DNA from 4 places in the Lysinibacillus sp. BF-4 genome. Region 2 is predicted to be linked to each of the others. Evidence: riboswitches for the same ligand, from Rfam matches in the RefSeq annotation. Region 2 holds a riboswitch; each other region holds the start of a gene.

Region 1 (7,478 bases), on a different contig from region 2:
CGTCCGATTGGTAAATAAATCGTTGACTCTGGCTGTGCCTCACCCGTAATTAATGCGAGTAGGGCGGCACGTGCCGTCGCTGTTGCACAGGACCCCGTCGTATAACCGTGGCGCATTTCCTTCGGGTCTTTTTTCGGTTGCTGCATGCTCATATTACTCGTCCTTAGCGTCAGCTAGTAAAGATAAACCGTTGAGTGCTGCAACTGTTACCGTACTTCCACCTTTACGACCGCGGTTAGTAATGTAAGGGATGCCCTCTAATTTAAGGAGCTCCTCTTTTGACTCTGCCGCTGATACGAAGCCTACTGGCATACCGATAATTAGGTCAGGCTTTACTTCGCCTGCTTTAACTAAACGGATAAGCTCAAGTAGTGCTGTTGGTGCGTTACCAATCGCATAAATCCCGCCATCATATAATTTAGCTGCCTTTTGCATTGACATAATTGCGCGTGTTGCGCCTGCTGCCTTCGCCGCTTTTGCTACGTCCTCGTCCGCGATATGACAAGTTAAATCGCCACCATGCTTTTGGAATCGCTTGCGACCAGAGCCTGCCTCAATCATTTGTACGTCTGCAATGACAGGTTTACCTGCACGAATTGCTGCAACACCTGCTGCTACTGCGTCAGGGTGTACTACAACACTACGTCCTAAATCAAAGTCTGCTGATGCATGGATAACACGACGTACTACACGCCATTCGTCTTCTGTATAATCATGTGGACCAAATTCTTCCGAAATGATTGAGAAAGAATAGTCGTAAATTTTATCTGGGTCTACTGTTAGTGGTTTAAAGTCTGTTTGGAAATCCATTAGTTTGTTCCTCCTAAAGTTTCGTTTAATTCGTTAATAACGCCTTCAAATGTGGCATGTGTATGCCCATAAGCAATGTCTGGGCGCGCAATCATAATCGTTTGAATACCGCATTCGATAGCCGCCTCAAGTTTTTCGTCAACTGAGCCTACCTTGCCGCTCTCTTTCGTTACCATAACGTCCACGCCGTATTGGTTGTAGAGTGCGACGTTAAGCTCTTTTGAGAATGGCCCTTGAATCGCAATAATATTTTTTTGTGGCACTTCAAGCGCCGCGCATTTTTCCATATTATCTAAGCGCGGAAGCATGCGCGCCAGTAAGCGCACACCTTCTACGTCGTTTAATACATTAGTAAAAGTTTGTAAGGTTTTACTGCCTGTTGTCAGCATAATGACGCCGCCTTTTGCTTTAGCGAGTTGCGCCGCCTCCTCATAATCCTTCACTACGGTTACGAGTGGGTGACTGTAAAATTCGCGTTCACGCTCAAAACGAATATACGGTACACCTGCCGCTTTAGCTGCTGCCATTGCGTTTTTTGAGGCTTCTTCCGCAAAGGGATGACTAGCATCTACAACAGCGGTAAAGCCCTCGTTTGTAATCATTTGCACCATATCATCTGCCGTATTGCGCCCTACTTTAACTTGTAGACCCGCTTCCTTTAGGCTTGTCTCTGCCGACGTTGTGACGACCGTTGCTGTCGGCTCATAGCCCGCTGCTTTTACTTGCACAGCTAACTCACGCGCATCTGATGTACCTGCTAAAAATAAAATCAATTTTTTGCCTCCGAATGGCAGTGCGAATGACTGTGGTCGTGTCCGTCACAAGCGTGGTCGTGATCATGTGAATGGTCATGTGAATGGTCATGGTCATGTGAATGGCTGTGGCCATGATGGTGATCGTCATCATCATGATGGTGATGATGGTCGATAAAGTCCATCGCATTAATACGGTACTGGCAAGTATCACAGTTCATTTTCACTTCACCTGCTACGGCCTCATTAATACGGTCATGCAGCACATTTTTTAGCTTGTCATGGTAACCAAAGTACTCTGCAAGCTCAATTGTTAGTTCAGGGTAATCTACTTCATAGCGCTCTTTCATTTTTGCCATGCGCTCCATTAAAATGCCTGTAAATAAAAAGTACGGCAACATAATTACTTTTTTAGCGCCTAAGCGTGAACAACGCTCCATCCCTTCATCTACTAAAGGTGCGGCTACGCCCATAAAGGCTGGCTCTACAGTAGCTACGTTTAAACGCTCGTATAATAGACGGCTGATTTTATAAAAATCACTGTTAGCATCCGCGTCACTACCACCGCGACCAATAAGTAAAACCGCAGTATCTTTATGCTCTTCTTCAATGGCAAAGCCTGTTTGTTGTAGGCGTGATAGTAAAATTTCGATAACTTCTTCATGGATGCCAATTGGGCGACCATACGTAAATTTCACATTAGGGTAATCCACTTTTGCTTCGTCAATTTCATGCGGGATATGGATTTTTGAGTGCCCCGCTTGTAATAAAATAATCGGAATCGCATAAATTTCTGTTGCGCCTCGTTCAACCGCATTTTTAATACCTGTTGGAATATTTGGCTTTTCGAATTCTAAAAAGCACGTTTCGACAATATACTCCTCTGGAATACTTGGTGTCATTTGTTGAATAAAGTTACGTACCTCATCATTGCCTGCTGGTAAGCGGCTGCCGTGCCCTACGAATAAAATTGCTTTCATGTTGTTCTCTCCCTTAATCCCCACAAGGTGCAGGTTCTACTTTAATTTTTGACATCATATCAATAAAGCTAAAGCCGCCAATCTCTTTCACGCGGCGGAAATATTTAAACAAGCGCTCATTTGGGTGAGCATTTGCCTTATACTCCTCAACAATTTGCGAAACCATGCCAATAATTTGGTCGGCTGGAATGCCCTCTAACACAGGTTGCCCTGCGTGCCCTGTACGTCCTACTGGTTTAGCACCAATAAATAAATCAAACTTACCTTTACGGTACACAATGCCAATATCCTCAAATGTTGCTTTATAACACGCCATACCACAGCCGTTAAAGCCGATATTTAGCTCTTTTGGCAAACTAAGCCCTGCTAATTTGTCATAGAGCTCATTCGCTACAGGAATGGACTCGGTTTTTTCGCCGTAGCAGAAGTCACACGCTTTTACACGTAGTACATCGCCAACTGGCTCTAGGTAAAAGTCCACAGACGCAAGCTTTTGTGTAATTGCTTCAGGATCCGTTGTCGGAATTTTTAAGACGATTTGGTGGTCAGGTGTATATTCCATTGTGCCTTTTTCGCCTACAACCTCAGCAAGCATTGTCATTTGCTGTGGTGTAAAAAACTTATTAGCTACGCCAGGACTTACCGCAAGCTCGAAAATAGACTCCATTTTTTGCTGTACCAGTTTTTTAGGCGCAGTCCCAGACACCATAGCTAGTGCGGCAGAAGCCATCTCAAGTGCGCTCTTTTTTGGCGCTTGTTGCTCAACTTTTACAGATTGGTGCGGTGCTGCCTCACTCTCACGCATTAAATCTTTGTTAGAGTAATCAAGGCTTGCCTCGCCTGTTTCTTGGTCTAATGCCCAAGGCTCTGCTTCTTTCTTTAGGCGTTGGTGCGGGCGAAGCGGTTGTTTTTCGTCACCTAGTGTATATTTACGTTGATAGCCACGTGGTGTAATAATTTTATTATCATAATAGAAGGAAGACGAGTTACCGATAACAACAGTTGTTAACATGCCAATGTCGTGATTTAGCATATCCGCTAAATTTGTCATAATAATATTTTGATTATCACGGTAAGCTGATTTTACAAGCCCTACTGGTGTATCAGGTGAGCGGTATTCTAATAAAATACGCTGTGCCTCAACAATTTGGCGTGTGCGGCGACCACTTTTAGGGTTATACAGCGCAATAACAAAGTCCGCCATTGCGGCTGCTTCAATACGCTTTTCGATTAAGTTCCATGGTGTGAGGTGGTCACTTAAACTAATCGTACATGAGTCGTGCATTACAGGTGCGCCAAGTAAGCTCGCACAAGAGTTAATTGCCGAAATACCTGGTACAACCTCAACCTCAATACCATCAGCCTCTGTCCAACCTTTTTCGACTAATACCTCGTACACTAAGCCAGCCATACCATATACGCCTGAGTCACCGCTCGAAATTACCGCAACTGTATAGCCCTCAAGCGCCTTTTTGTAGGCCTCCTGTGCACGCGCTACTTCTTCTGTCATGCCTGTGCCAATAACCTCTTGCTCAGGTGTCAAAATATTTTGGATTAAATCCACATACGTTTTATAGCCAATAATTAAGTCACTTTCTTTTAATGCCTCTACAGCACGCGCTGTAATATGTTTAAAGTCGCCAGGGCCAAACCCTACAACTAATAATTTCCCTTTTTTCTGTGTCATGCTACCACTCTCCAGCCTACTTATTCTTCGCTATCCCTTTGATTGCAGGTGTTTCTTCTGTACGAATAATCGCACCCTCCTGCATCGTATAAACGCGATGTGCCTTAGGGCCATCCTGCATTAATTCTTGCACAACTGTGCGTGCCGCCGCTTCGTCTGGTACGTTATACCAGTTGCCTGTAGGATAGGCGGTTACGACACACGCATCCTTACAGCGCCCGTTACATTTTGTACGTGTTGTATGAATTTGCTCGTCTAAGCCAAGCTTTTCAATTTCATCACGTACCGCAAGCGTTACTTCTTCAGCACCCTTTTTCATGCATGAGCTACCATTACATAATAAAATATGGTGCTGCATCCCTACTAAATCCCACGTTGTCATACGCGTTCCCCCTTTATTGACCAACAAAAAAAGCCTTAACATCGGTGGGGTGTTAAGACTTCTAATAAAAAGCGCGCATACTACTACTGCGTTAGCTAATTGTTATCCGCCCTTTTCCCTCCGAAAATTGTAGAAACAAAAGATAGAAGCAGGTTTCCTGACTTAAGCTATACGCCACAACACCTTCCCGAATAATTATTCAGTGGTTATTGTTGTAGCAACACTATTACAGTAGCGGGGGCTGTATTGGACTTTCACCAATTTCCCTTTATTTTACGCCTCCTAAAAGACGTAAAAACTTCTAACTATTTTGCAATATTCATTTTCTTTATCATATACTACTTTGGCACATTTTCAAACTGACTTTTTCATTGAGCTGTCTCTTGTGCGTTTTTTCAGAACTTTCTACCTAGTTGGATTTTCTGAATAATAAAAAATCGTATAGCCAAAATTTACTTTGCGTGCTAAACTTATTTTGAAATAGCACATAGTTAGCCAAGTTAGGTGTTGCCTACGCAACGTAACAGGGAAGTTTGGTGAAATGCCAACGCGGTCCCGCCACTGTAAGACGGAGCATACATAAATTGCCACTGCTAAATTTGCGGGAAGGCTATGTAGTGCGCTGATGTCGAGCCAGGAGACCTACCTAGTTTGGATGTGATCCGTTTCAACCTACGAGGATGGGTGTGCGAAACAAGGCAGTCTGTATAGGGCTTGCTTTATTTTGTCGTAAACACTCTTATGATTAAGAGTGCTTTTTTATATCCTCATACTTACTTTTACTTGAATAGGAGGATTTTTATGTTGAAATTTTTACCGAAGCTTGGTTATTTTGCAGTTATTTTACTGCTCATTCCTGAGCGTGCCTATGCCATGCACATCATGGAAGGCTACTTACCTGTTGGTTGGGCCATTTTTTGGTGGGTGCTAACCATTCCATTTGTTATTTTAGGCTTGCGTTCAATTAAAAAAACAATCGAGGAAAACCCCGAAACAAAAATGATTTTAGGGCTGTCAGGCGCATTTGCCTTTGTTTTATCAGCACTTAAAATCCCGTCAGTTACGGGTAGCTGTTCACACCCTACTGGTGTTGGGTTAGGTACTGTGTTATTTGGACCACTTGCGATGAGCGTCATCGGCTCAATTGTGCTATTATTCCAATCATTATTACTTGCGCACGGCGGTTTAACTACACTTGGTGCTAACGCTTTCTCAATGGCTGTCGTTGGACCTTTCATTGTTTACTTCACGTATAAAGCAGCGCTTAAAATGGGGCTATCGTTTTCACTAGCCGTATTTTTCGCAGCGTTTTTAGGTGACTTAGGTACGTATGTTGTAACATCATTCCAATTAGCATTAGCTTTCCCTTCTGAGGTTGGTGGTTTCTTCGCATCATTCTCTAAATTTGCGGGTATTTTTGCTTTAACACAAATTCCACTTGCCATTAGTGAAGGTATTTTAACCGTAATTGTTATGAACTTCTTAAAGAAATACAACTTCTCAGAGCTAAAATCACTACGTGTATTACCACGTAAGGAGGCTGCACAATGAAACAAAACTTATTATTATTTGCGATTGTTATTTTGCTAGCGATTGTGCCTATCTTTATGTTAAAAGATGCGGAGTTTGAAGGTGCGGACGGCGAGGCAGAGGAAGCTATTGGTGAGATTAATGCGGGCTATGAACCTTGGTTCGAGTCGTTTTGGGAGCCGCCAAGTGGCGAAATCGAAAGCTTATTATTTGTATTACAAGCGGCAATTGGCGCAGGCTTCATTGGCTACTTCGTAGGCTTTACACGCGGTAAGCATCGTAAAAAAGAAGGACTGTAAATGCTACTAATTGATAAATATGCTTATATTAATCAATTAAAACACGTTCATCCGATGGAAAAAATGATTTTCACGGCACTGCTGCTGCTATTTTCCTTAACAGTACGTGACACAACCATTTCACTCATCACATTTATTGTGATGAGTGCTTTTATCATTTTTGGGGCAAAAATCCCTTGGACGTATTATGTAAAGCTCTTACTGCTCCCTGCCTTCTTTTTGCTGACAAGTTTACTGGCCATCTTATTATCCTTTGCAGGTACAACTACAACACTGCCACCGCATATTTTTGCTTACTCCTTTGGCTCGTTTCAGGTATTTATTGGCGAGGCAAGTGTAGCTACAGCACGTCAGCTATTTTTTGTTGTGCTTGGCAGTATTAGCTCCTTGTACTTTTTAATTTTAACTACATCGGTACAAGCCATTTGCTATGTGCTGTATAAATGGCGTGTGCCTGCACTTTTTGTAGAGCTATGTGAAATGACGTACCGCTTTATTTTTATTTTTTTAGAAAACACGCAAAAAATTTATATTGCCCAGCAATCACGCCTTGGCTACCAGTCCCCTCGGCAGTGGCTACGCTCTGTTGGGTTACTTGTTTCTTCGTTATTTATTGAGGTGCTACAACGCTCCACAGAGCTAACAAATGCAATGCTCTCGCGCGGTTATGACCCAAGCAACACGACACCGCTTTATTTTGAAGAAGAATGGCAGTTTAATAAGCGCAACTGGGTAGGCATTGCTGTAGTATTTGGCACAATTGTTTTGATTTATGTAGGAGGTAGACAATGGTAAATTATTTTGAGCTAGACAATATTTCGTACCGCTACCCTGACGGCACAGAGGCACTAACGCAGCTCTCGCTAACAATTGGACAGGGTGAGCGCATTGCGTTAATTGGTCATAATGGCGCGGGTAAATCTACGTTATTTCAACAATTAAATGGCATTTTACAGCCCTCTAGTGGTGATGTGCGCTTTAATGGTAAACCGATGCGTTATAGTAAAAAAGAGCTTGCCCATGTACGCCAGTCCGTTG
Region 2 (7,478 bases):
CATAATAATGGTCTATATGAAGGTCGATTAATTGTATTCCACAATAACTTATGCGTTAACACAGTATGAATTATACAGTATGAAATTTCGTTTTGCACTACTCTAGTATTATTTTATGCTATTTTAAACATTTTTTCTTACATGATTATTACGTTATTAAAAGGAGTGTTTATACATTGAAACATATTAAAGGTCGTATGGATGAAAGCATTTTAGTCTGTGTATACTACGGTCTTAACGGTGAGCGTTTAATTCGCCGTGGGCATAAAATGGCGACTATGCTAGACTGCCCCCTTTATATTATGACTGTTGACGCAATGCCCTTTGAAGAATTTAATCCAGAGAAAACAGGCTATATTAAAGAGTGGGAGCAACTTGCAGAAGAGCTAGAGGTAGAGCAATTTATTATAAAAGATAATGAAAAGCGTCCTATTCAAAAAGTTATTCGTGAGGTCGCAGCCAATTTAGATATTACACAAATTATTGTGGGGCAAAGCGCACAAAGTCGCTGGGAAGAAATTATGCGCGGCTCCTTTTTAAACGTATTACTTAAAGAAGTACCTTTTGTAGATTTTCATATCGTTTCAGTTAAGCGCCCTACTGAGGAAGAAGAATTTGATATGTATGAGCGTGGTGTCCGTGCTTATTTAGTTGAGCGAGATGGTCAACACACAGTTGTCTTTACTTGCCCTGACCAGCCAACTTTAGAAGGCATTTTCTTTAAAGAAATTGGTACAGATTTTGATAATGGTATTTTTAAATTTACCTATAAAGCTAAAATGTATGAAGTACAAGTAGTTGAAGGCAGGATTATTGATACTAAAAACATTCCACCCTATGAGAAATTACGCAAAAAAACGTTAGCTTAAAAAAAGGAATTGCGCCTACGTTGGCACAATTCCTTTTTTATATTATTTTAAGAAATCTGGTGCGGCAAAGCTAGGGTTAGGGTATTTATAAAATCCCTCACCTGTTGCACGCCCTAATTTATTTTTATCAATATAATTTGTTTTCAACATAGTAGCAAGTTGTTCAAGTGTCGTATCACTCGTCGCTGCTGCTTTAGCCAGTACAATATTATACGCAGTATTAATGCCTACAATATCTAAAATTGCAAATGGACCAAGTGGTGCTCCTGTAGCAATCATCCACGTTTTATCAATCGTTTCAGGATCTGCTACTTCCTTCACTAACAACATTTCTGCAGCATCTAAAAATGGTACTAATAATGAATTTAAAATATAGCCTGGTTGCTCTTTATAAAGTGGTAAGGCTACCATACCAATTGCTTTTGCAAAGTCAATAATTTCATTAAAGACTGCTTCGTCTGTACCTTCATGCTTCATTACTTCAGCCGTATTGTTTTTCCAAATCGTATTAGCAAAATGCAAGGCTAAAAACTTAGCTGGACGGCCTGTCGCCTCTGCAAACTGGCTCGGTAATAATGTAGACGAGTTTGTCGCAAATATCGTTTTGGTCGGTGCTACTTCACCTAACTGCTTGTAAAATGCTGTTTTAATACTCACAACCTCAGGAATCGCCTCAATTACTAAATCTGCATCAGCTACCGCCTTTGCTAAGTCACTTTCAAATTGTAAACGTGCATAAGCCTCATTTACTTGATCTTCTGTTGCGCCTAAGTCTGCTTGGTATAAAGGTTTTAATGCCTCTATACGCTCCTTAGCTGTTTCCAATGCCTCATTAGTAATATCATAAACGGTAACATCAAAGCCATGAAAAGCTGATTGATACGCAATTTGACTACCTAATACGCCACTTCCTGCAACTGTAACTTTTTTAATCATTGTGCTCTCTCCCTATTTCATTATAATTTTAACTCACCTAAAATATAACGCTAAGCACAAATTTTTGCACATTATTACTCCAAACCTCTAAAAAAATTATAGTAATCTAGCTTTTTATATAAATCGACTAAACGAACTATGTTACACAGACGAGCACTACATGAGATAACGCATGATCAGTAATGCAGTAGAAGTTGTTACAATAGAAGAAACGGAGATATGGAGATGAGTAAGGGAAGCTAGTGTAAGTCTAGCACTGTCCCGCAACTGTAATAAGCGAGCTTAATTTTATAATGTCACTGTATTTTACGGGAAGGCAAAATTAAGTGTTAGAACTTAAAGTCAGGAGACCTGCTCATCTCAAGTACAACCAAAACCTACGAGGAATAGGAGGTGCTGAGTATGACACAAACACATACTCACGGTGCGATAAATCAAATTGAGGTATACTCGTCAGATCCAATGCAACAACAATTCGATTTTTATCGCACTGCCTTAAAAACGCGCGTAATGCAGAGCCTAACAGCCACACCAACATCTTTACGTGCTGTCAAAGATGAGCTTATTATGCAGCATTCACATGAGCAAGCAATTATTGAACAGGCTTATCATAGCGTGCAAAATGAACTCATACAGCCGGCAGTATTTGATGAATAACATAACGTAGAGGTAGCTATTACATGCTACCTCTTTTTTACATAAAAAAAGAGCTACCTCAAAGGGTAGCTACAAAAAAGGAAAGATTTATTTTGTATATGAAAGCATTGCTGTGTTCGTTAGACCTTGTAAGCAAACTGTTGCTTCTGCTTTAGTTTGGTATTCGAACATACGGTACGTATTTTGTTCAAAGACTGTTACAACCCACATACGTTAATCGCTCCTTTTAGCCGTTTTTTGTACTAATACAAAGTTTTTTGTTTAGCACTTGTTATACATCAGTATACGCTCTTTTTTTAAAAAGGAAAGTGTTATGTGATGATTTTCACAATCTGTTCAAAAACTAGGGGTTGTTTATGACAAAGGTGTGACAAACCTTATTATACCAAGCTTTATCGCATGTGTAGTTAGCCAGCTAAAAATAAACTTCTCTAAGGTTTTTTTATACTTAGTAAGCTTTTATGTGTTTATATCCACTAACTACTGCGTGTAGTACCACCTCTCCAAATTTACACATTATCCGCCTTGATTGTTTTTTAATACTTATTATTAAGACCACTGCCACTGAAACGGATCTTCAAGTCCTTTCCAATCACCATGCATCTCCTCATCTGTTAGCAAACAAACATCTAACTGTCTTCTAATCATACTCTCATCCATATCAATACCAATAATTACAAGTTGCGTACCTCTATCACCATATTCCGCATCCCATGTTGCTAATACGTCAGGGTCTTCCTCAAATACTTGTTTTTGCTGCGCCTCTGGTAATGCAGCAACCCAATACGATACTGGCTCAAAACGTACTGCAGGCCCTGCTTGTGATAGTAAAATCGCTACCTCATTTTGCACAGCACTCCATACAATGCCCTTTGCTCGAACAATTTCTCTTGGCATATGCTCTGTCCACTCTACTAAACGTGCAGGATGAAAGGGACGGTTTGCCTCATAAACAAAAGATGCAATACCATATTCATCTGTTTCAGGTGTATGGTTACTATGACCTTTCTCTAGCTCCTTTAGCCAGCCAGCACCATTCATTGCAACTTCGAAATCAAAGCGCCCTGTATGTAAAATATCACTTGGCTCAACCTTACCTTGCTCTGTAAAAATAAATTTCGCTGATGGTTGTAATGCTTTTAATACACCTGTTAGACGTTTAATATCTCCTTCCGCTACAAGATCACATTTATTCACAACCAACACATCGCAAAATTCAATTTGATCAATGAGTAAATCAGCCACGTCGCGATCATCACCATCACCTACAGCTTCTTTACGCTCTAGCAAGCTTTCTCCCGATTGGTAATCATGCCAAAAACGATTAGCATCAACTACCGTAACCATCGTATCTAATTGACAAAAGCGCGTTAAATCAATACCCAGTTCCTCATCAATATACGAAAATGTTTGTGCTACAGGAATAGGCTCACTAATTCCTGTAGATTCAATTAAAATGTAATCAATATTACCTTGTTTTGCTAATTTTTCTACCTCTATTAATAAATCTTCACGCAATGTGCAGCAAATACAGCCGTTAGAAAGCTCTACGAATTTTTCTTCTGTACGTGCAATACCACTGCCCTCCGCAATAAGTGAAGCATCAATATTAATTTCACTCATATCATTTACAATGACAGCTACACGCATATTTTTTTCATTTTGTAATACATGATTCATAATCGTTGTTTTACCTGCACCTAAATATCCGCTTAGTACAGTTACTGGAATTTTATTCATTTTATTAGCTCCTTCTTAAATCGTAATCATTACGTTTTATAATTAAAACATAATGATTACGATTTATCAAGGCGTAAAATAATATAACAATCGTGTTGCAGTTGTATTAAAGCGTTGTAATAAACGTTTATAGATAAATAACTTAGGGAAAAGTTGACTATGGTTAAGCTATTCATCATTGGTACTGATGAATGATTTCCTTCTCTTATGTTTTTACACATACAAAGAGCCAGCTAAGCGACTGCTTAACTGGCTCTTTTTTTATACGTTAAACCTCTTTAAACGTAGAAACATCCTCATCCAATGTAAAACTTGTGCCACGCTTCTTATAGGCTGCGACAAAGAATACACCGACTGTCACAATCGTAGCTACTACTGCCATCATATGAGAAATCGTCATTGGAATGCCGAAGCCCATCGTTGGCTCGAAGAAAATATAAAGATATACCATATCTGTCATAAAAATAGCTGGAATCGTTGCAATCCAGTGATTTTTATACCCTAGGAATAAATACATTGCCCCTACCCATAATGCAATAACCGCAGTTACCTGGTTTGCCCAAGAGAAGTAACGCCAAAGCACTTGGAAATCCATTTTCGTTAACATATAACTCATCGCAAATAATGGTAGTGCAATTGCTAAACGCTTGGCGAAAGCTTTTTGCCCAATGCTGAAATAATCAGCAATAATCATACGAGCCGCTCGGAATGCAGTATCTCCTGACGTAATAGGTAAAATAATTACACCTAAAATGGCAATTGTACCGCCAATAGTACCAAGCATCATAATAGATACTTCACTTACAACTGCTGCTGGGCCACCTGCTGCGATTAATTCAGCTAAGCCGCCATAACCATCAAATAGGCTCATAGCTGCCGCTGCCCAAATCATTGCAATAATACCTTCTGCAATCATCATACCGTAAAAGATTTTGCGCCCGTTTTTTTCGTTTTGCGTCGTACGCGAAATAATCGGCGATTGTGTAGCATGGAAGCCTGACAGTGCACCACATGTTATAGTAAAGAAAATTAACGGAAAAATCGGTAAATTGTTTGGGTGCATATTTTGGAATGTTAAGTTTGGAATTGGTGCACCTGTTACTACAAGCCCAATACCTACGCCAAACGCCGATACTACTAATAATGCACCGAATAATGGATAAAAACGTCCAATAATTTTATCCACTGGCAATAATGTCGCTAAAATATAGTAAGCAAAAATTAATAATGTAATTACAACTAAGCCAACCTTAGCATCTAATAAATTATGTAGCAGCATCGCTGGTGACGTAACAAAAACAGTACCAACTAATAATAATAATAAAAGTGCAAAAATATTAACGATGTGCTTCATAAATTTACCTAAAAACTTAGCCGCAAGCTCTGGCAAATGTGCTCCGCGATTACGAATAGAAATCATACCCGTTAAGTAATCATGTACTGCACCTGCAAAAATACAGCCTATTACAATCCATACGAAAGCTACTGGTCCATATAAGGCACCTGCAATCGGTCCAAATACTGGCCCAACCCCTGCAATATTTAGTAACTGAATTAACGAGTTACGCGGTGTAGACATTGGCACATAGTCGATGCCATCTGCGTTAACATACGCTGGTGTCGGTCGTTCCTCATTTTCGCCAAATACACGCTCTACATATTTACCATACGTTAAATAGCCAATAATTAATAAAACAATAGAAACTAAAAATGTTAGCATCCTCATGCCCCCCTTTACATTAAAATTATTTTAGCATCATTTGTTATATAACAACAAGCGTTATTTTTCATTCTGTACAATAACAATGATAAATTTTCTGAATATCCTATCTTTTCGTAAAATTATCTAGTATGCTATACACTATTAGTTCACCGCGTCAAAGCTTGATTGGTTAAATAATTTAATTGGAGGCTTACCTATGTCAAAAATTACATTTCACTCTGGCGAAACAATTCCGCTAGAAATGCACAAAGTACGCATTATTCAAAAATTACATTTACCACCTGTTGAAGAGCGCGTAACAGCTATACAGCAGGCAGGTTACAATACATTTCTACTGCAAAATAAAGATGTCTTTATGGATATGCTGACAGACAGTGGCGTTAATGCCATGAGTGATCAGCAACAAGCTGCTATGCTTGTCGCTGATGATAGCTATGCAGGCTCAAGCACATTTACACGCTTAGAAGAAAAACTAACTGATATTTTTGGTACGCAGTACTTCCTACCAACCCACCAAGGACGTGCATGTGAAAATATTATTGCACAAGTGTATGTTTCACCTGGCTCAATTGTGCCAATGAACTACCACTTCACTACAACTAAAGCTCATATTTCTTTAAATGGTGGAACTGTAGAAGAAATTTTTATTGATGAGGCATTAAATTTAACAAGCGATAATTTATTTAAAGGTAATATCGATATTGTTAAACTTGAACAATTAATCGCGGATAAAGGCGCAGATAAAATTGCTTTTGTACGTATGGAGGCAGGTACTAACCTAATTGGGGGACAACCACACTCGCTACAAAACTTACGTGAGGTACGTGCTGTTTGTGATAAGCATGATTTACTACTTGTGCTAGATGCAAGTTTATTAGCGGATAATTTACATTTCATTAAAACACGTGAAGAAGCTTGTCAGGATATGACGATTCGCGAAATCACACGTGAAATTGCTGATTTATCCCATATCATTTACTTCTCTGCACGTAAGCTTGGATTTGGACGCGGTGGCGGGATTTGTACTAATAGCAAGGAAGCTTACGAAAAAATGCGCGAATACATTACATTATACGAAGGCTTTTTAACTTATGGTGGGATGTCTGTTCGTGAAATGGAAGCCATCACCATTGGACTAGAAGAAACAATGGACGAGCAAATGATTAATCAAGGGCCTAGCTTTATTGAGTTTATGTCTAATGAATTACAGAAAAAAGGTGTACCAGTAGTTACGCCTGCAGGTGGCTTAGGCTGTCATATTAATGCAATGGATTTTTTACCAAATGTTGAGCAACAGCGTTACCCAGCAGGTGCATTAGCTGCCGCAGTTTATATTGCAGGTGGTGTGCGCGGCATGGAGCGCGGTACGATGTCCGAGCAACGTGATGAACAAGGTGTTGAGCCAATGGCACATATGGAGCTTGTACGTTTAGCAATGCCACGACGTGTATTTACCCTGTCACAAGTTAAATATGCAGTAGACCGTATTGCATGGCTGTACGAAAACCGTGATTTAATCGGTGGTCTGCGCTTTGTTGAAGAACCTAAAGTAT
Region 3 (7,478 bases), on a different contig from region 2:
TTGATGTGGATATTTTTTAGCATCTTCTGCACGCAAACCTACTAGCTCTAATAAATCTACAACACGTTGTTGCTCGGCAGCTTTCGTTAGTTTTTCGAAATTACGAATCGGCTCTGCAATAATTTCATGAGCATTCATACGTGGATTAACGGCGCTATAACTATCTTGAAATACTACTTGCATATGCTTGCGTGCCTGCTTTAATGCGTTATTACTTAAACCATGAAGTGATTGACCATCAAATAAAATTTGCCCTGCGTCTGGCTGTTCTAATGCTAAAATCATTTTGCCTAATGTACTTTTACCTGAACCACTCTCGCCAACTAAACCAAGACACTTGCCTTCCTCTAGTACAAACGAAATATCATTAGCTACTGTTAGGCGTTCCTTATGTCGAAGCGCGTAGCTCTTTTGTAGATGTTCTACTACTAATAATGTCATACTACCTCCACCTTTTGGCAACGCACCTCATGCTGTGCGGTAATAGCTACTATCTCAATCTGCTGCTTACAACTCGCGTCTGCAAGTGGACAGCGAGCAATATAAGGACAGGTGACCTCAGTTGTTTTTGGCGGACGCGTCACATCATGTGGTGGTAACTTTGCCGCCGTACCATCACTTAAAACTTTGCGTGTAGCAATTAGCAGTTTGGTGTAGGGGTGCTGTGGATTAGTAAAAAGCTCAGCTTTTGGCGCACGCTCTACAATATAGCCGTTATACATAACAATGACATCTTGCGCCAAATAAGAGATGACACCTAAATCATGTGAAATTAATAGCATCGCAACATTTGTTTTTTGCTGTAACAATTTTAGTTGTTTTAATACTTGTAGTTGGTTAGTGGCATCTAATGCTGTCGTAGGCTCATCCGCAATAATGACACTTGGTTGTAGCGCTAATGTAATAGCAATCATAACGCGCTGTAACATACCTCCACTTAATTGAAAGGGGAATTGTTTCATAATTTCCATCGGGTTACGCAACTCAACTTTTTCTAAATGTTGAAGAGCAATCGCATAAGCCTCCGCCTTTGTCAGTTTTTTATGGGCGCGTAGTGTTTCGATAAAATGCTTTTCAATCGTACGTACAGGGTTAAAGGCTGTCATAGGATTTTGCATAATAATCGCCATCGCCTCACCACGTAATTTACGCCACTGTTCCTTACTGTTATGGCTAATCTCCTGACCATTTAGCTGTATGCTACCTGCTGTCATTTGCACCTTCTCTGGTAATAGACCTAACAACGCTAAGCTGGTTATCGTTTTACCTGAGCCACTCTCACCAACAAGCCCAAGCACTTGTCCCTCTCGTAATGTAAAGCTACTATCTGTAACCAATGGTATATCACCCGTTGTTACAGTGAGGTGGCTTACTTCAAGACGTTTCATCGCTTTTGCCTCCTATTCCATTTTTAAATCAAGTGCATCACGTAGCGCCTCGCCAAATAGATTAAAGGCTACCACAATAAGAAAAATCATAATCCCTGGATAGAGCATCAACTCAGGGTAATTACGAAAGAAGGGCTTACTATCATTAATCATCATGCCCCATTCAGGGTTAGGTGGCTGAATGCCGAGTCCCAAAAAAGACAATCCCGAAATCGTTAAAATAACCCCACCAATGTCCATAAAAATCAATACAATCACTTGCGTAATAACCGTGGGGAAAATATGACGCGTAATAATCTTGAGCGGAGATGTGCCACTAATTTGTGCAGATAATACAAAGTTGCGCTTTTTAGCACTTAGTACCATCCCACGTATAACACGCGCATAAAATACCCATTGCACAATGACCATCGCTAAAATTAAATTGATAAGGCTAGGCCCTAAAAATCCAATTAACGCTAGTGCTAATAAAAAGCTTGGAAAGGCTAGCAGTACTTCACATATACGCATAAATACCGCATCAAACCAGCCACCTCTATAACCCGCGTAAATACCTAATGGCACACTAATAAGGACAGTTAAACCCATTACTACTACTGCCACACCTAATGAGGCCTGTGTACCAAATAATAGACGTGATAAAATGCAGCGCCCTAAATGGTCTGTACCTAGCGGATACTGTGTGCTTGGACCTTGTAGCTTTAATGCTAGGTCTACAAGATTAGGATCATTGGGTGCTAGAAAAGGTGCAAAGATGGCGATAATGACCATAGCCGCAATAATACTACCACTCAGCATCATTAGCTTATGTTGCCCTAGTCGTTTTGTTAACCCTGTCATATCATTCGCCCCCCCTGCTGTCGAATTCGTGGATCAATAAAGCTATACATACTATCCACAAGTAAGTTACAGGTTACAAAAATAACACCCATAACGAGTACACACCCTTGTATTAAAGGGTAATCATGCGTCGCAATACCATCTACAAATAAATGCCCCATGCCTGGCCATGCAAAAACAGTTTCGACAATAACAGCACCCGCTAGCATATAGCCAAGGCTCATACCAAGACCCGTTAACACAGGCAAAATCGAAATTTTCACGACGTGGCGTAGCACAATAACACGTTCCTTTAAACCTCGCGCTCGCGCATATAACACAAACGGTTCATTTAAGTTTTCGAGCATGCTTGCGCGCAATAACCTCATATAAGTACCTACATAACCAAATGCTAAGGTAAAGGATGGCAAAATCACATGCAAAAATGAGCCCTGCCCAAAGACAGGGAATAAATCTAGCTTAACTGCTAAAAAATAAATTAGCAGAAAGCCTAACCAAAAGGCTGGCATAGACACACTCGCAAAAGCAAAAATACGGCTAAAACGATCAATCCATTTCCCCTTATATACGGCTGATAAAATGCCTAAAGGTAGCGCAATTAAAAGCACCCATAACATTGCCATTGCGGTCAACTGAATGGTAGGTATCATATGATTTATAATTTCATCAAATACTGGCTCTTTTGTCGAAAAAGACGTACCAAAATCCAGTTGTATCACTTGCAGTAGCCAGCTACTGTATTGAGCTAGTAAAGATTTGTCTAAGCCTAACTCTGTGCGAAGTGCTGTGACAGTTTCGTCTGCAGCGGGAATACCTGCTGCACGCAAGTAAGCCATAACAGGGTCTCCTGGAATGAGCTGTAATAATAAAAATGTAATAATTGAGATGCCAAGCAAAACTGGTATTAAGCTAAAAAGTCGCCTTACTATTAATGTAAACATAAAACGCTCCCTTCAAAAAAGGAGCAGCACATAAGCTGCGCTGCTCCCTTACGATTATTGTAAATCAATTTTATTTAACGGCACTTCCTCTTGCTGTGGTAAAAATTCAACGCCCGTTAAGTTTTTATGATACACCGCAATATTAGAAATATGTGATACAGGGATATACATCGCTGTATCATGTAAATCAGTTAAAATCGAAGCATATAGCTTCGTACGCTCTTGCTCATCAATTGTTACTAATACTTGCTTAATCTTAGCATCAATATCGGCCTTATTCGCAAGCCCCAGTTGTGCTGTATAATCTGGTCCGCCATTATCAGATGGCGTTGTCATTGCCGCTAAATACGAATGCGGGTCAAATGGTACTGCCCATGTGTAAGTGAAAATCATATCATAATCTCCCGCAAAGCCTTTTTCCCAAAATGTATTTGTCTCTTGGCTAATTAGGTTTACGTTTACACCTAGCTTACGGTAATCGCCCTGCATATACTCTGCTACAGATTTTTGTACATTATCTGTGCTCATAATAAGGAAATCTAGCGTTAATTCCTTGCCGTCTTTTTGGCGGAATTCTTTACCCTTAACTTCCTTCCAACCTGCTTTATCTAATAATGTTTTAGCTTGCTCTAAGTTGTAAGTATACGGCTGTAAGTCCACATCCGCATAAGGGATATTTTTAGGGAATAATGTATCTGCTTGTTTCTCTGTATTGTAGAAAATATTTTCGATGACCGCTTCTTTATTAAAGGCATGATTAAGCGCGAGGCGCACATCCTTATCCTTTGTTGCTTCCTTTTGCGTGTTCATCATAATCATACGCGTTGAGGTTGGCTCTGATAGCTTTGTTTCGTACTTGCCACTATCTTTTAAAAATTGGAAAGAATCTTGGCTAATGACACCATTACCAAAAATTAAATCAAGCTCACCTTTTTCAAATGCTAGTACACGCGACTCACCATCAGTCATTACTTTAACTGTTACTTCGTCTAGCTTTGGTTTTTCACCCCAATAGTGATCATTGCGTACAAATGTCGCATACTGGTCTTTCTTATGCTCTTTTAATACCCATGGTCCTGTACCAATTGGTTCAACTAAACCATCTTTAAATGTATCGCCACTTTCAGGGAAAGCTGTTTCTGCTACAAATCGGAACGGACGAATATACGTTAACTCCTGTAATGCTGGGTAATACGCATTTTTCAATGTCATTTTTAAAGTATGCTCATCCACAACCTCTGTATCCTCAAATTGATGAATAAGCTCTACCCACTCATGTTGTTGACGGTTAGCTAAAATTGTATCAAAGTTTTTCTTTGCTACTTCTGCGTTAAATGGTGAGCCGTCCGAAAACTTTACATTTTCACGTAGGTGGAAGGTATACGTCTTGCCATCCTCCGATACTTCCCAAGACTCTGCTAAAGCTGGTTGTAGCTCGCCGCCTTCACCATAATATACTAATGATTCATAAACCATGGCCTGTGAGAAAAATTCATTTGGCATATAAGTATGTGGGTTTAAGTCCCCAATATCCCCTGACCATGAGAAAGTAATTTTTTTTAGTTCCTCATCTTTGTCTGCAGTGGCTGCTTCATTCTTTTTATCGCCACACGCTGCCATTACTACTGCCACTACCATAAGTAGCGCCAACAATACCGTACGCTTTGTTTGTTGTAAAAACATGCTCTCTCTCCTTTTAACTCTAGCTTTGCAAAACGAAAAAAGCGCCTCTAACCCACGGTGGTTAGAAACGCCCTATTACTCGTAATAATCGCACTTCAATACCCCCCTATCTCCCGTAGGTTAACAGCATCTGAAAATAGGCAGGTCTTCTGACTTAGCTTCAACATAAGTACGCGTCTTCCCAGCATTGCTAGTGACTTTTTGCGCCTTACTCCACATTACAGCGGCGGGACCGTATCGGAATTTCACCGATTTCCCTTTTAAGCATTTATAGTAGCATAAATGCACCTAATTTCTACAATATTCGTATTTACTCTTAGACAATTATAACGATAATATGTTAATTATTCCATATCAAATTATTGTTATTATTTGCAGGAAATATTAACTAAGCAGAGATAACTATCTTATCAAACTAATCAAAATAATCAATCATTACCAATAAGAATGTCAAATTCTAGCGTAATACAATGCGAGTGATTCGCAATAAATTGCTCCTTTTGCACACGCGCTACGTTTTGAGTAAGCGGCGTCATATCCACTAACATACGCATTAACTCAGCCGTTAGCTGTTGCTCATAACGTACTGTGATTTTTTTGGTGTGTGCAAATTGTTGCTCAAATAATTCAACAATAGTCGCGTTAGAGTAAGGTGACTTATCTGGAAAGAAAGCCTCACGTAACTCGTATAAATAATTTTCGCTTGGCACTACCTTAATCATGCGCCCGTCTGCACGTAAAATACGCTTAAACTCCTTATAGTTAGATGGAGATAAAATATTAACAATCGCATCTACACTACTTGTTGTTAATGGGATATTAGCTAAATCTGCAACTTGCCATAGCACGTTGTCATAGCTAGCTGCCATTTTAACGCCCTCCTTGGCAAGGTCAATACCAATACCTAGCGCACCTTCTGGTAATAGTTGTTGTAAATGCGTACCCTCACCACAACCTAAATCTGCAATGACTTTAGCATCTGCTACTAGTTTAATTAGCTCTTGATGAAGCGGTGTATAAAAACCACTATCAATTATCATGCGACGCGCAGTAAATAATTCCTTGGTATATAAATTTTCGGTACGTTGCGGGGCTAAATTAACATAGCCTTGCTTTGTAAAATCAAAAGTATGGCGATTAGCACATACCATGCTTGCTTCATTAACTTCCACCTGCTCATAGCAAAGCGGGCAACGTAATAAAGTTTGATGTTGCTGTGCAAAATGAATGCGCTGTTGTTTTCTAGTCATGCTTAAACTCCTTTAAGGCATTTAGTGTTGTTACTGTCAGTGGCGTTGGTAATTGAGATAATGCAAAGAAGCCTACTTCACTAATTGCATGAGGCTCTCTATTTGTTACCGTACCTTTTATAATGCGCGCAATAAAAGTGGGTGCCACAAAGTGGGTAGCTGGCGGTAAAATATGATTAGTTACACATAACAAACCTGTGAGGGTAATCGTTACACCTAACTCCTCTTTAATCTCACGTACTGTGGCATCCTCAATTGTTTCCATTAGCTCTACCTTGCCCCCTGGCAAACTCCAATGCGCTGCCTCTGGCTCTTTTTTGCGGCGTACTAATAATAATTCATTATGTTCATTTAAAATAAAAGCGCCTACGCCGACACCAATATGTTTCATGCTTTACTCCTCCGTAGCGCACGTACCTCAGCCTTTTGTTGCTTAGTAGGTCGCGTCGAATCAATAATCTTTTGAATGGTCATACGATGCGTTTGATCATCAAGTGAATGTTGCTGTAAATAGCTATAAGTTAGCACTGGCTGTTTTACATAGCACATAGATACTGCCCACGCGACTGCCATTCGCACATAGTAATGCTCATTAGTAATCGCGTCATAACGCCTAAACAACTGCTCAATATAGTGCTCATCAATAAAATACATTAGGCTCATTACTACCGCAAAACGAATAGCATATGGTTGATCAGAACGAAAATATGGCTGTAAAAATCGCCACATTTCTTCACGATGTGCCTTTGTACTTTTTAAACTTGTACAAAAGCTATCGCAAAGCGACCAATTTGTAATATACGGAACAAACGCCGCAATGCGCTGTTCATCATAAGGTAAATAACCAATCACAAAACCCTGCAACATCGTTTCTTCAAAACAGGTTGGTTGTACTTGCAAATACGCTGGCTGCCGCTTTGCGATATCCTTAGCTAACGCGCGTAGCTTTGGCACACGCACGCCTAAAATATCTGTAACACCTGGCAATAATTTAGCTGTAAAAGCACGGTACTCCTCCTCAGCTAATTGCTCTAACTGGGCTCTCATAAATATCCTTCTAGCTTGAGTAGCTGTTCTTTTAATGGTAGCCCTGCACCGTAGCCAACCAACTTACCATTAGCACCAATTACACGATGGCATGGAATCATAATTAAAATCGGATTTTTATTATTGGCATTGCCCACTGCTCGTGAAGCGTTGGCATTACCAATTAGCTCAGCTACTTGCTTATAGTTTTTAGTCTGCCCATAAGGAATGGCCTGTAGTGCTTGCCATACACGCTGTTGAAAATCTGTGCCTTGCGGTGCAAGTGGTGTTGTAAACGTTCGAAGATCACCGTTTAAATAAGCTGTTAGCTCACAAATGGCTTGTTGCAT
Region 4 (7,478 bases), on a different contig from region 2:
CAAATGGCGTAGGCTGTACCCATTGGGATGGTACGCATCGCATACGACAGTAAGGCAAGCGACGCCCCGAAAAATACAATCATAAAAATATAGCCATCTACTTTTTTATGGGCGGCACGGTTCATACTATAAACTGCGCCTACTTCACAAATCCCAGCAATTAATAAGGCAATCCAAGCCATTATGCCACCTCCCCAGTAACGCGGTGTAACCCGATGATGCCAATAACTAATGTACCAAGTAGCACAAGTTTAATCGCATGTGCGGGTTCGTTAAAAATAAAAATTTCGGTTAGCACCGTACCTACTGTACCAATGCCTGTAAACATCGCATAGACGGTGCTAGAAGGTAAGTGAGCCATAGCAGTAAGTAAAAAATAAAAGCTCGCAATAATGGCGATAACTGTTACGCCCCATGTAGCGACGCTGTCGGCATGCTTTAAACCTACTACCCAAATGATCTCAACTAACCCTGCAAGTAGCACCATAAACCAATATTTATTCATACTATCCTCTCCTTTACGAACGGTCGTCAGTTTTCTGTATTTTTTCACATAATCCGCCCGTTGTCAACTAAGGTCATCTGTTGCTTCGTTATAAATCATGGTAAACTTAGCACAGAAACATTTTGGGGGAGTGGCAATGACGATACAACAAACCGCAGATTGCGTTATTTTTCGTGCGCCAGCACCAATGAAGGTGGCGTCGTCGGCAATGATCAATGCGGGCATCGGCTATTATCAGAACTTTGTGAACCGTTCAGTACCAAAAAGTTATGATGAGCGCGATCCCCACGCCGAGTACACACGTTATTTAACAGCGCACGGCTTTATAATAGAAGAAACGGTGGCGATGATGACGGCAGTTTACGCTAAACATGCGGTCATTCGTACGTTTACGCATGGCGAGTTAAGCCTGACGGTAATGGTTACAGCAGGGCTTGGCAATGCGGTAGACATTACACGGGCGCTTTTGCGCAGCGAAACCTATCACGTGGGCACAATTAATATGTGGGTGCTCGTGGACGCTAAACTATCCGACGAGGCGTTACTGCAAGGGTTAATTTCGGCAACGGAGGCTAAAACAAAAGCACTTTTTACCGAAAACATCCTCGACCCAGAAACCCACACCCTCGCAACGGGTACATCGACAGATAGTGTACTTGTGGCGAGCTCACAACAAGGGAGCTACCAACAATATGCAGGGCCTATTACGGAGCTAGGCAAATTAATTGGGCATGGGGTTTACCAAACGATGCTTGCGGCCATTCGCGCGTATAAAAAAGAGGTGGGTGCTGGTACATGGCGTTAATTTTTGTATGGGCAACGCTGCTTGCGGTAGTGTTTGATTGGGTAGTAGGTGACCCGCCAAAACTGCCACACCCTGTACGCTTTATTGGCAACTTCATTAGTGCGCTAACAAAGCGGCTCAATCATGGTGAGCATCGTAGGTTAAAGGGAGCTGTGCTAACATTTTGTACAGTTGGGGTAACAGTACTTGTAGTAGGGGCAATTATGGTCGTAACCTACCGCATTCACTTTTGGTTAGGCTTTACGACAGAGGTTGTACTCATTGGTACAGCATTAGCGCAAAAGAGCCTAAAGGAAGCGGCAATGGCTGTGTATACGCCAATTGTGGCAGGAGATTGGCAAGAGGCACGTACTAAACTGTCGTGGATTGTAGGGCGAGATACGATGCACCTTGAGGAAGGCGAGCTCGTGCGCGGCGTGGTAGAAACCGTGTCCGAAAATACGAGCGATGGTGTTACGGCACCTCTTTTTTATGCGCTGTTATTTGGCGCAGTGGGCGTATGGGCATATAAAGCCATTAACACCCTAGACTCTATGGTCGGGTATAAAAATGACAAGTACGCAACATTTGGTACGTGCTCGGCTGTGCTTGACGACATTGTTAATTACATCCCAAGCCGTATTACAGGGCTACTTATTGTCCTATTGACTAAAAACGAAACACCGCAAACGCTCAAACAACGCCTTACGCGCTGGTGGCGTGATGCGAAGGTGCACCCAAGCCCAAATAGTGGCTACTTAGAAGCGGCAACAGCCGTTCAGCTAGGCATTCAGCTTGGGGGTTATAATCAATACGAGGGCGTGACGAGCTATCGTCAAGTTATGGGCGAAAAGCAAGTACCACTCACGCGCGCACATATTAAAAAAGTGATTACGCACATGCATATCGCAACACTAGGCTTTACAATTATTGGCGCAGGGATTGTTGTAGCGCTACATATTTTATGGGAGGGATTACGTTGAAACTAGTATTTATTGCAGGCGGTGTACGCAGTGGTAAATCTGCCTTTGCGGAGGCGTTAGCGAGTAATAGCTATACGCCTGAAGGACGCCTTGTATATATGGCGTCTGGTGTGGCAATGGACAGTGAAATGAAACAACGCATCGCACGCCATCAACAAGATAGAGAGCGTCAAAGCATGACATGGCACACCATCGAGGCCCCGCTTCGTATTGGCGCAGTAATGAGCACTTTACGCGAGGGTGACGTAGTACTGTGGGACTGTGTCACGACGTGGCTTACAAATATGATGTATATGCCAATGCAAAACAAAACAATTAATAGTAGCGAGCGCTTAGAGGAGGCGCGCGGCATTGTAAAAGATGCCTTAGCGACCATCCGCACCCGCGATATTACGCTCTATGTCGTATCAAATGAATTATTTGACGAGCCTGATTTACGTCATAATGAGCTTAACCATTACCGCAAAGTGCTAGGTGATATTCATCAGTGGCTAGTTGCCGAGGCAGACGAGGCGTACGAGTTAACTGAGGGCATTGCCAAGCAGTGGAAGTAAGGGGGGCTTAGTGTGTGGCATAGTATTTTAGCAGCACTGCAATTTTTTACGGTAGTGCCTGTGCACCGCGAAATCCCGCTGACAAAGCGCACAGTAACAGGGATGTTTATTACCCTCGCATGGCTAGGTATGCTGATTGGTGCGGCAGATTATGCCGTATTATGGGGCCTATCTCATTTTAATGTCACCCCATTACTAGTAGCGTTAGCGCTCGTTTTAACAAGTGCCATTATTACAGGAGGGCTACATTTAGACGGCTTTATTGATACATGTGATGCCTTTTTCTCGTATCGCGATATCCAAAAACGCCACGAGATTTTAGATGATCCGCGTGTTGGTGCGTTTGGCGTTATGGCATTTGTATTTTTAATTTTATTAAAAATCGCCTTGCTTTATGAGTTGCTTCAGCTTGGTGTTGTAAGTTGGTGGGTGCTTATTTTACTGCCATTTATGACACGTAACGGCATGTTGTTATTTTTATTAACGACTAAGCCGGCTAAAGACAAAGGCATCGCGCACTTCTTTATGCAAAAGCTGCACAAAAAAACAGCCTATTTTGCGCTGTTTCAGTTAAATGCGATTATTGCACTATTTGTATTGTTGAGCGCTAGTATTTTACCTATTATTTTAGCCATTGTACTACTCGTAACAGTCGTGATTTACCGTAGCTTTGCGCTGCGCAATTTTGACGGTATTTCAGGCGATTTACTCGGTGCTTACATCGAAGGGGCGGAGGTGCTATTATGGCTCGTGCTGCTGTTGTACTACGCCTAATGCGTCATGCCAAAACACCAATGAACGCGCGTAAAGAGTACCTTGGTTGGACAGATGATGCTATCCTAGCGCAGGCGTTGCCCGTGCAAAGCTATGCACAGCACACGATCATTGGTAGTGATTTACTGCGCTGTCGCCAAACAGCGGCGGCGTATTTTCCGCATGCTACATACATTAAAGAGCCGCGTTTACGCGAACTGGATTTTGGGGATTTTGAGGGCAAAACGTACGCGCAATTACAGCATAATGCCGCATACTGCGCGTGGCTAGATGACCCGTACGCTCCTGTGCCTAACGGCGAAAATTTTGCGGACTTTTTACAGCGCGTCTATGCAGGTTTTTTAACAAATGCGCGTGATAAAACAATTATTATGACCCACGGCGGCGTAGTGCGTGCGTTACTGCAACGCTTCGCCCCAAAAGAGCACCCGTACTGGCATTACAGCGCGGGGCATGAGCAAGTTTACACCCTAATTTGGCAACACCAACAAGACTTTGAGGAGGCACGACGATGCACGTATTTATTGGAGGAGCACATAGCGGCAAAACCGCATATGTCGAAAAAATCGTAGAAGGTAAGGATGCAAGTTGGTTGATTGGCACAGCTCTGACGTCTATTGACGCACCTGTCATTGTTATCGATTGCTTAGAAGACTGGCTCGTGACACAGGACTTAAGTGACGAGGATGCGGTAGTTGAGGCGTTAATGACAGATGTGCGTGCTTTAGCTGCACAAGCTACGCTTTATGTTGTCGTGGCAGACGTTGGGCGCGGCATCGTACCAATGGACAAAAAATTGCGTCAGCTGCGCGATGTATGCGGACGTTTTTATCAGCAATTATTTGCGGAGGCACAAAGTGTAACCCGCATCTGGTATGGACTGCCTGAGGTACTAAAAAAGTTTGAAAACGTCTGACTTGTAATCAAGTGAGTAAGAACTATTGTCAGCCCAAACACAATATGCTAGAGTGTTAATAGCAAACACATACTATATATAGTATTACACGTTTTGATATACGGTGCTCTAGCGATAGAGCTGAAAAAGGGAATTTGCCAAAAAATTTGCGCAAAGCTGTCCCCGCAACTGTAAACGATGACGAAATCTACGAGCCACTGCGCATGAGCGGGAAGGGTAGATGGAGGGTGATTCGAGAGCCAGTAGACCTGCCGATTATCAAATAGCACACACTCTTCGGGGATTGAGAAGTGGAAGCGAGCGATTACGTTGTCTAGTTCACTTAATCCTTTTTTCCATTTCTTAACCATGCATTTTTTTACCATGCACCCGCTGAGGTGTATGGTTTTTTTGTGACAAGCGTTTGTTCCGTACAACTACTGTACGTTTATTTTTAGGAGGGTTTTTTATGACAATCAAAACAATGACAAGTATTTCAGCACGCGTAGACGCACTTACCGAAAAATACGGTGAGGAAGCAATTGAGCAATTTTTACGCCAATCCGATCGTTTTTTACGTAAAAACGAAGCGGCAACCTACGGCGAGTGGGCAGATGCGATGGTGCTTCAAACATTAGGCTTTATCGACGAAGAAGAGCCGTACTGGACGTTTGTAGCGGCAGATATTTATTTGCATAAACTGTACCATGATGCAGCAAGTTTGCGCGGTGTAGCGGCAGACAACGTATACGAGAGCTTTAGCGTTAACCTAGCTAAATATGTAGCAGCAGGGCTTTACTCACCTGTGCTTGTTGAAAAATACTCACCTGAAGAATTAACAACATTAACCAATACCATCGTGCCAGCGCGCGATACATTATTTACGTACATCGGTCTAAAAACAATTATTGACCGTTACGTGGTGCGTGATTACAGCAAGCAAACGGTAGAGCTACCGCAAGAGCGCTTTATGGTCATTGCGATGATTTTAATGCAAGACGAAAAAGACAACCGCATTGCTAAAGTACAAGAAGCTTACTGGGCAATGAGTAATTTATATATGACGATGGCAACACCAACACTTGCGAACGCAGGTAAAACACATGGTCAACTTTCAAGCTGCTTTATTGATACAGTAGACGACAGCTTACAAGGTATTTATGACTCAAATACGGACGTAGCCACACTATCAAAATTTGGCGGCGGCATTGGCGTGTATATGGGTAAAATCCGTAGCCGTGGGTCGGCAATTCGCGGCTTTAAGGGCGCATCAAGTGGTGTACTCCCTTGGATTAAACAACTTAACAATACAGCCGTATCCGTTGACCAGTTAGGCCAGCGCCAAGGTGCGATTGCAGTTTACCTTGATGTATGGCATAAGGACGTATTTACCTTCCTTGACCTACGCTTAAACAATGGTGACGAGCGTATGCGTGCGCATGATATTTTTACAGGGCTTTGCCTACCAGACATCTTTATGGAAGCCGTACAAGCGCGTAGTGACTGGCACTTATTTGACCCGCATGAAGTACGTAATGTCATGGGCTTTAGCCTAGAAGATTACTACGACGAAAAACGCGGTGAAGGCTCATTCCGCGACAAGTACGCGGCATGTGTTGAAAACCCTGAGCTAACACGCACAGTCGTACCTGCGATTGATATTATGAAGCGTATTATGCGCTCACAACTCGAAACAGGCGTACCATTTATGTTTTACCGTGATGAAGTCAATCGTAAAAACCCAAATAAACACGAAGGCATGATTTATTCGTCAAACCTTTGTACCGAAATTGCGCAAAACATGAGCCCAACGGAGTTTGAGTCAGTTGAACTTGAAGACGGTCTGATTGTCACAAAGCGCAAAGCAGGCGACTTTGTTGTATGTAACCTAAGCTCGATTAACTTAGGACGCGCTGTACCAGCGGACGTACTAGCACGCGTTATCCCAATTCAAGTACGTATGCTTGATAATGTCATTGAACTTAACACCATTCCTGTACGTCAGGCAGAGCGCACAAACGCACGCTACCGTGGTATCGGGCTTGGCACATTTGGTTGGCATCACCTGCTTGCCCTAAAGGAAATCGCATGGGAAAGTGACGAAGCTGTACAATTTGCGGACGAACTATACGAACAAATCGCTTACTTAACGATCCAAGCTTCAAGTGACTTAGCAGCCGAAAAAGGCGCGTACCCATTATTTGAAGGCTCAGACTGGCAAACAGGCGCGTACTTTACAGCGCGTGGCTACGAGGGCGAGGCATGGGCAGACTTACAAGAAAAAGTTGCCACACAAGGTATGCGTAATGGCTACACAATGGCAGTTGCCCCTAACTCAACAACAGCGATTATTGCAGGCTCAACGGCCTCAGTCGACCCAATTTTCCAAAAGAGCTACTCTGAGGAGAAAAAGGACTATAAAATTCCGGTAACAGTACCAGATTTAAACGCAAAAACGACATGGTTCTACAAGTCAGCGTACTTTATTGACCAAAACTGGTCAGTTAAACAAAATGCGGCACGCGGACGCCATATTGACCAAGGGATTTCGTTTAACCTGTATGTACAAAATACAGTAAAGGCGAAGGACTTACTACAACTCCATTTAAATGCATGGGATAGCGGTGTCAAAACGACGTATTATGTACGCTCAACATCCGTTGAATTAATTGACTGTAGTTCATGCGAAAGCTAAAAGGAGAGAAAACAAATGCAAGTACACGAACGCACGATTATGGACAAAACAGCACCCAACGCCTCAACAGGTATTATTAACGGGCGCTCGTCTAATATTTTAAACTGGGATGACGTCCGCTTTAGCTGGGCGTACCCAAAATACAAAAAGATGCTAGGTAACTTTTGGACACCATTTGAAATTAACATGAGTAATGATGTTAAACAGTTTCCTGAGCTAACAAAGGATGAGCAAAACGCCTTCTTAAAAATTATTGGCTTGCTTGCCTTACTTGACTCTATTCAGACG

What was found. A riboswitch is a leader RNA that binds a small molecule or an ion and turns the genes downstream of it on or off. The one in region 2 is predicted to bind cobalamin.
Region 1: another riboswitch for cobalamin. It lies ahead of CH76_RS09345 (ferredoxin); the one in region 2 lies ahead of CH76_RS08885 (hypothetical protein).
Region 3: another riboswitch for cobalamin. It lies ahead of nikA (nickel ABC transporter substrate-binding protein); the one in region 2 lies ahead of CH76_RS08885 (hypothetical protein).
Region 4: another riboswitch for cobalamin. It lies ahead of CH76_RS12430 (ribonucleoside-diphosphate reductase subunit alpha); the one in region 2 lies ahead of CH76_RS08885 (hypothetical protein).

What each region holds. Positions count from the first base shown of each region.
Region 1 covers NZ_JPUW01000027.1:19,136-26,613, reverse strand. Annotated here, with positions in the region: gene CH76_RS09370 (cobalt-precorrin-5B (C(1))-methyltransferase) at 1-146, opposite strand, end outside; gene CH76_RS09365 (precorrin-8X methylmutase) at 154-810, opposite strand; gene cobK (precorrin-6A reductase) at 810-1,583, opposite strand; gene CH76_RS09355 (sirohydrochlorin chelatase) at 1,580-2,542, opposite strand; gene cobJ (precorrin-3B C(17)-methyltransferase) at 2,556-4,229, opposite strand; gene CH76_RS09345 (ferredoxin) at 4,246-4,611, opposite strand; cobalamin riboswitch at 4,741-4,929, opposite strand; cobalamin riboswitch at 5,097-5,276, shown strand; gene CH76_RS09340 (energy-coupling factor ABC transporter permease) at 5,413-6,162, shown strand; gene CH76_RS09335 (energy-coupling factor ABC transporter substrate-binding protein) at 6,159-6,440, shown strand; gene cbiQ (cobalt ECF transporter T component CbiQ) at 6,441-7,235, shown strand; gene CH76_RS09325 (energy-coupling factor ABC transporter ATP-binding protein) at 7,229-7,478, shown strand, end outside.
Region 2 covers NZ_JPUW01000025.1:3,557-11,034, reverse strand. Annotated here, with positions in the region: gene CH76_RS08895 (histidine kinase) at 177-869, shown strand; gene CH76_RS08890 (3-hydroxyacyl-CoA dehydrogenase) at 912-1,805, opposite strand; cobalamin riboswitch at 1,980-2,179, shown strand; gene CH76_RS08885 (hypothetical protein) at 2,208-2,462, shown strand; gene CH76_RS14165 (hypothetical protein) at 2,550-2,672, opposite strand; gene CH76_RS08880 (GTP-binding protein) at 3,012-4,202, opposite strand; gene CH76_RS08875 (carbon starvation protein A) at 4,471-5,922, opposite strand; gene CH76_RS08870 (tryptophanase) at 6,122-7,478, shown strand, end outside.
Region 3 covers NZ_JPUW01000013.1:2,785-10,262, reverse strand. Annotated here, with positions in the region: gene CH76_RS06255 (dipeptide/oligopeptide/nickel ABC transporter ATP-binding protein) at 1-441, opposite strand, end outside; gene CH76_RS06250 (ABC transporter ATP-binding protein) at 438-1,388, opposite strand; gene nikC (nickel transporter permease) at 1,401-2,228, opposite strand; gene nikB (nickel ABC transporter permease) at 2,225-3,169, opposite strand; gene nikA (nickel ABC transporter substrate-binding protein) at 3,224-4,852, opposite strand; cobalamin riboswitch at 4,974-5,159, opposite strand; gene CH76_RS06230 (putative RNA methyltransferase) at 5,281-6,102, opposite strand; gene CH76_RS06225 (NUDIX domain-containing protein) at 6,095-6,493, opposite strand; gene CH76_RS06220 (DNA alkylation repair protein) at 6,490-7,149, opposite strand; gene CH76_RS06215 (methylated-DNA--[protein]-cysteine S-methyltransferase) at 7,146-7,478, opposite strand, start outside.
Region 4 covers NZ_JPUW01000054.1:774-8,251, reverse strand. Annotated here, with positions in the region: gene CH76_RS12470 (multidrug efflux SMR transporter) at 1-182, opposite strand, end outside; gene CH76_RS12465 (multidrug efflux SMR transporter) at 182-505, opposite strand; gene CH76_RS12460 (adenosylcobinamide amidohydrolase) at 642-1,310, shown strand; gene cbiB (adenosylcobinamide-phosphate synthase CbiB) at 1,301-2,272, shown strand; gene CH76_RS12450 (bifunctional adenosylcobinamide kinase/adenosylcobinamide-phosphate guanylyltransferase) at 2,269-2,826, shown strand; gene cobS (adenosylcobinamide-GDP ribazoletransferase) at 2,839-3,600, shown strand; gene CH76_RS12440 (histidine phosphatase family protein) at 3,570-4,172, shown strand; gene CH76_RS12435 (bifunctional adenosylcobinamide kinase/adenosylcobinamide-phosphate guanylyltransferase) at 4,112-4,516, shown strand; cobalamin riboswitch at 4,601-4,787, shown strand; gene CH76_RS12430 (ribonucleoside-diphosphate reductase subunit alpha) at 4,965-7,190, shown strand; gene CH76_RS12425 (ribonucleotide-diphosphate reductase subunit beta) at 7,206-7,478, shown strand, end outside.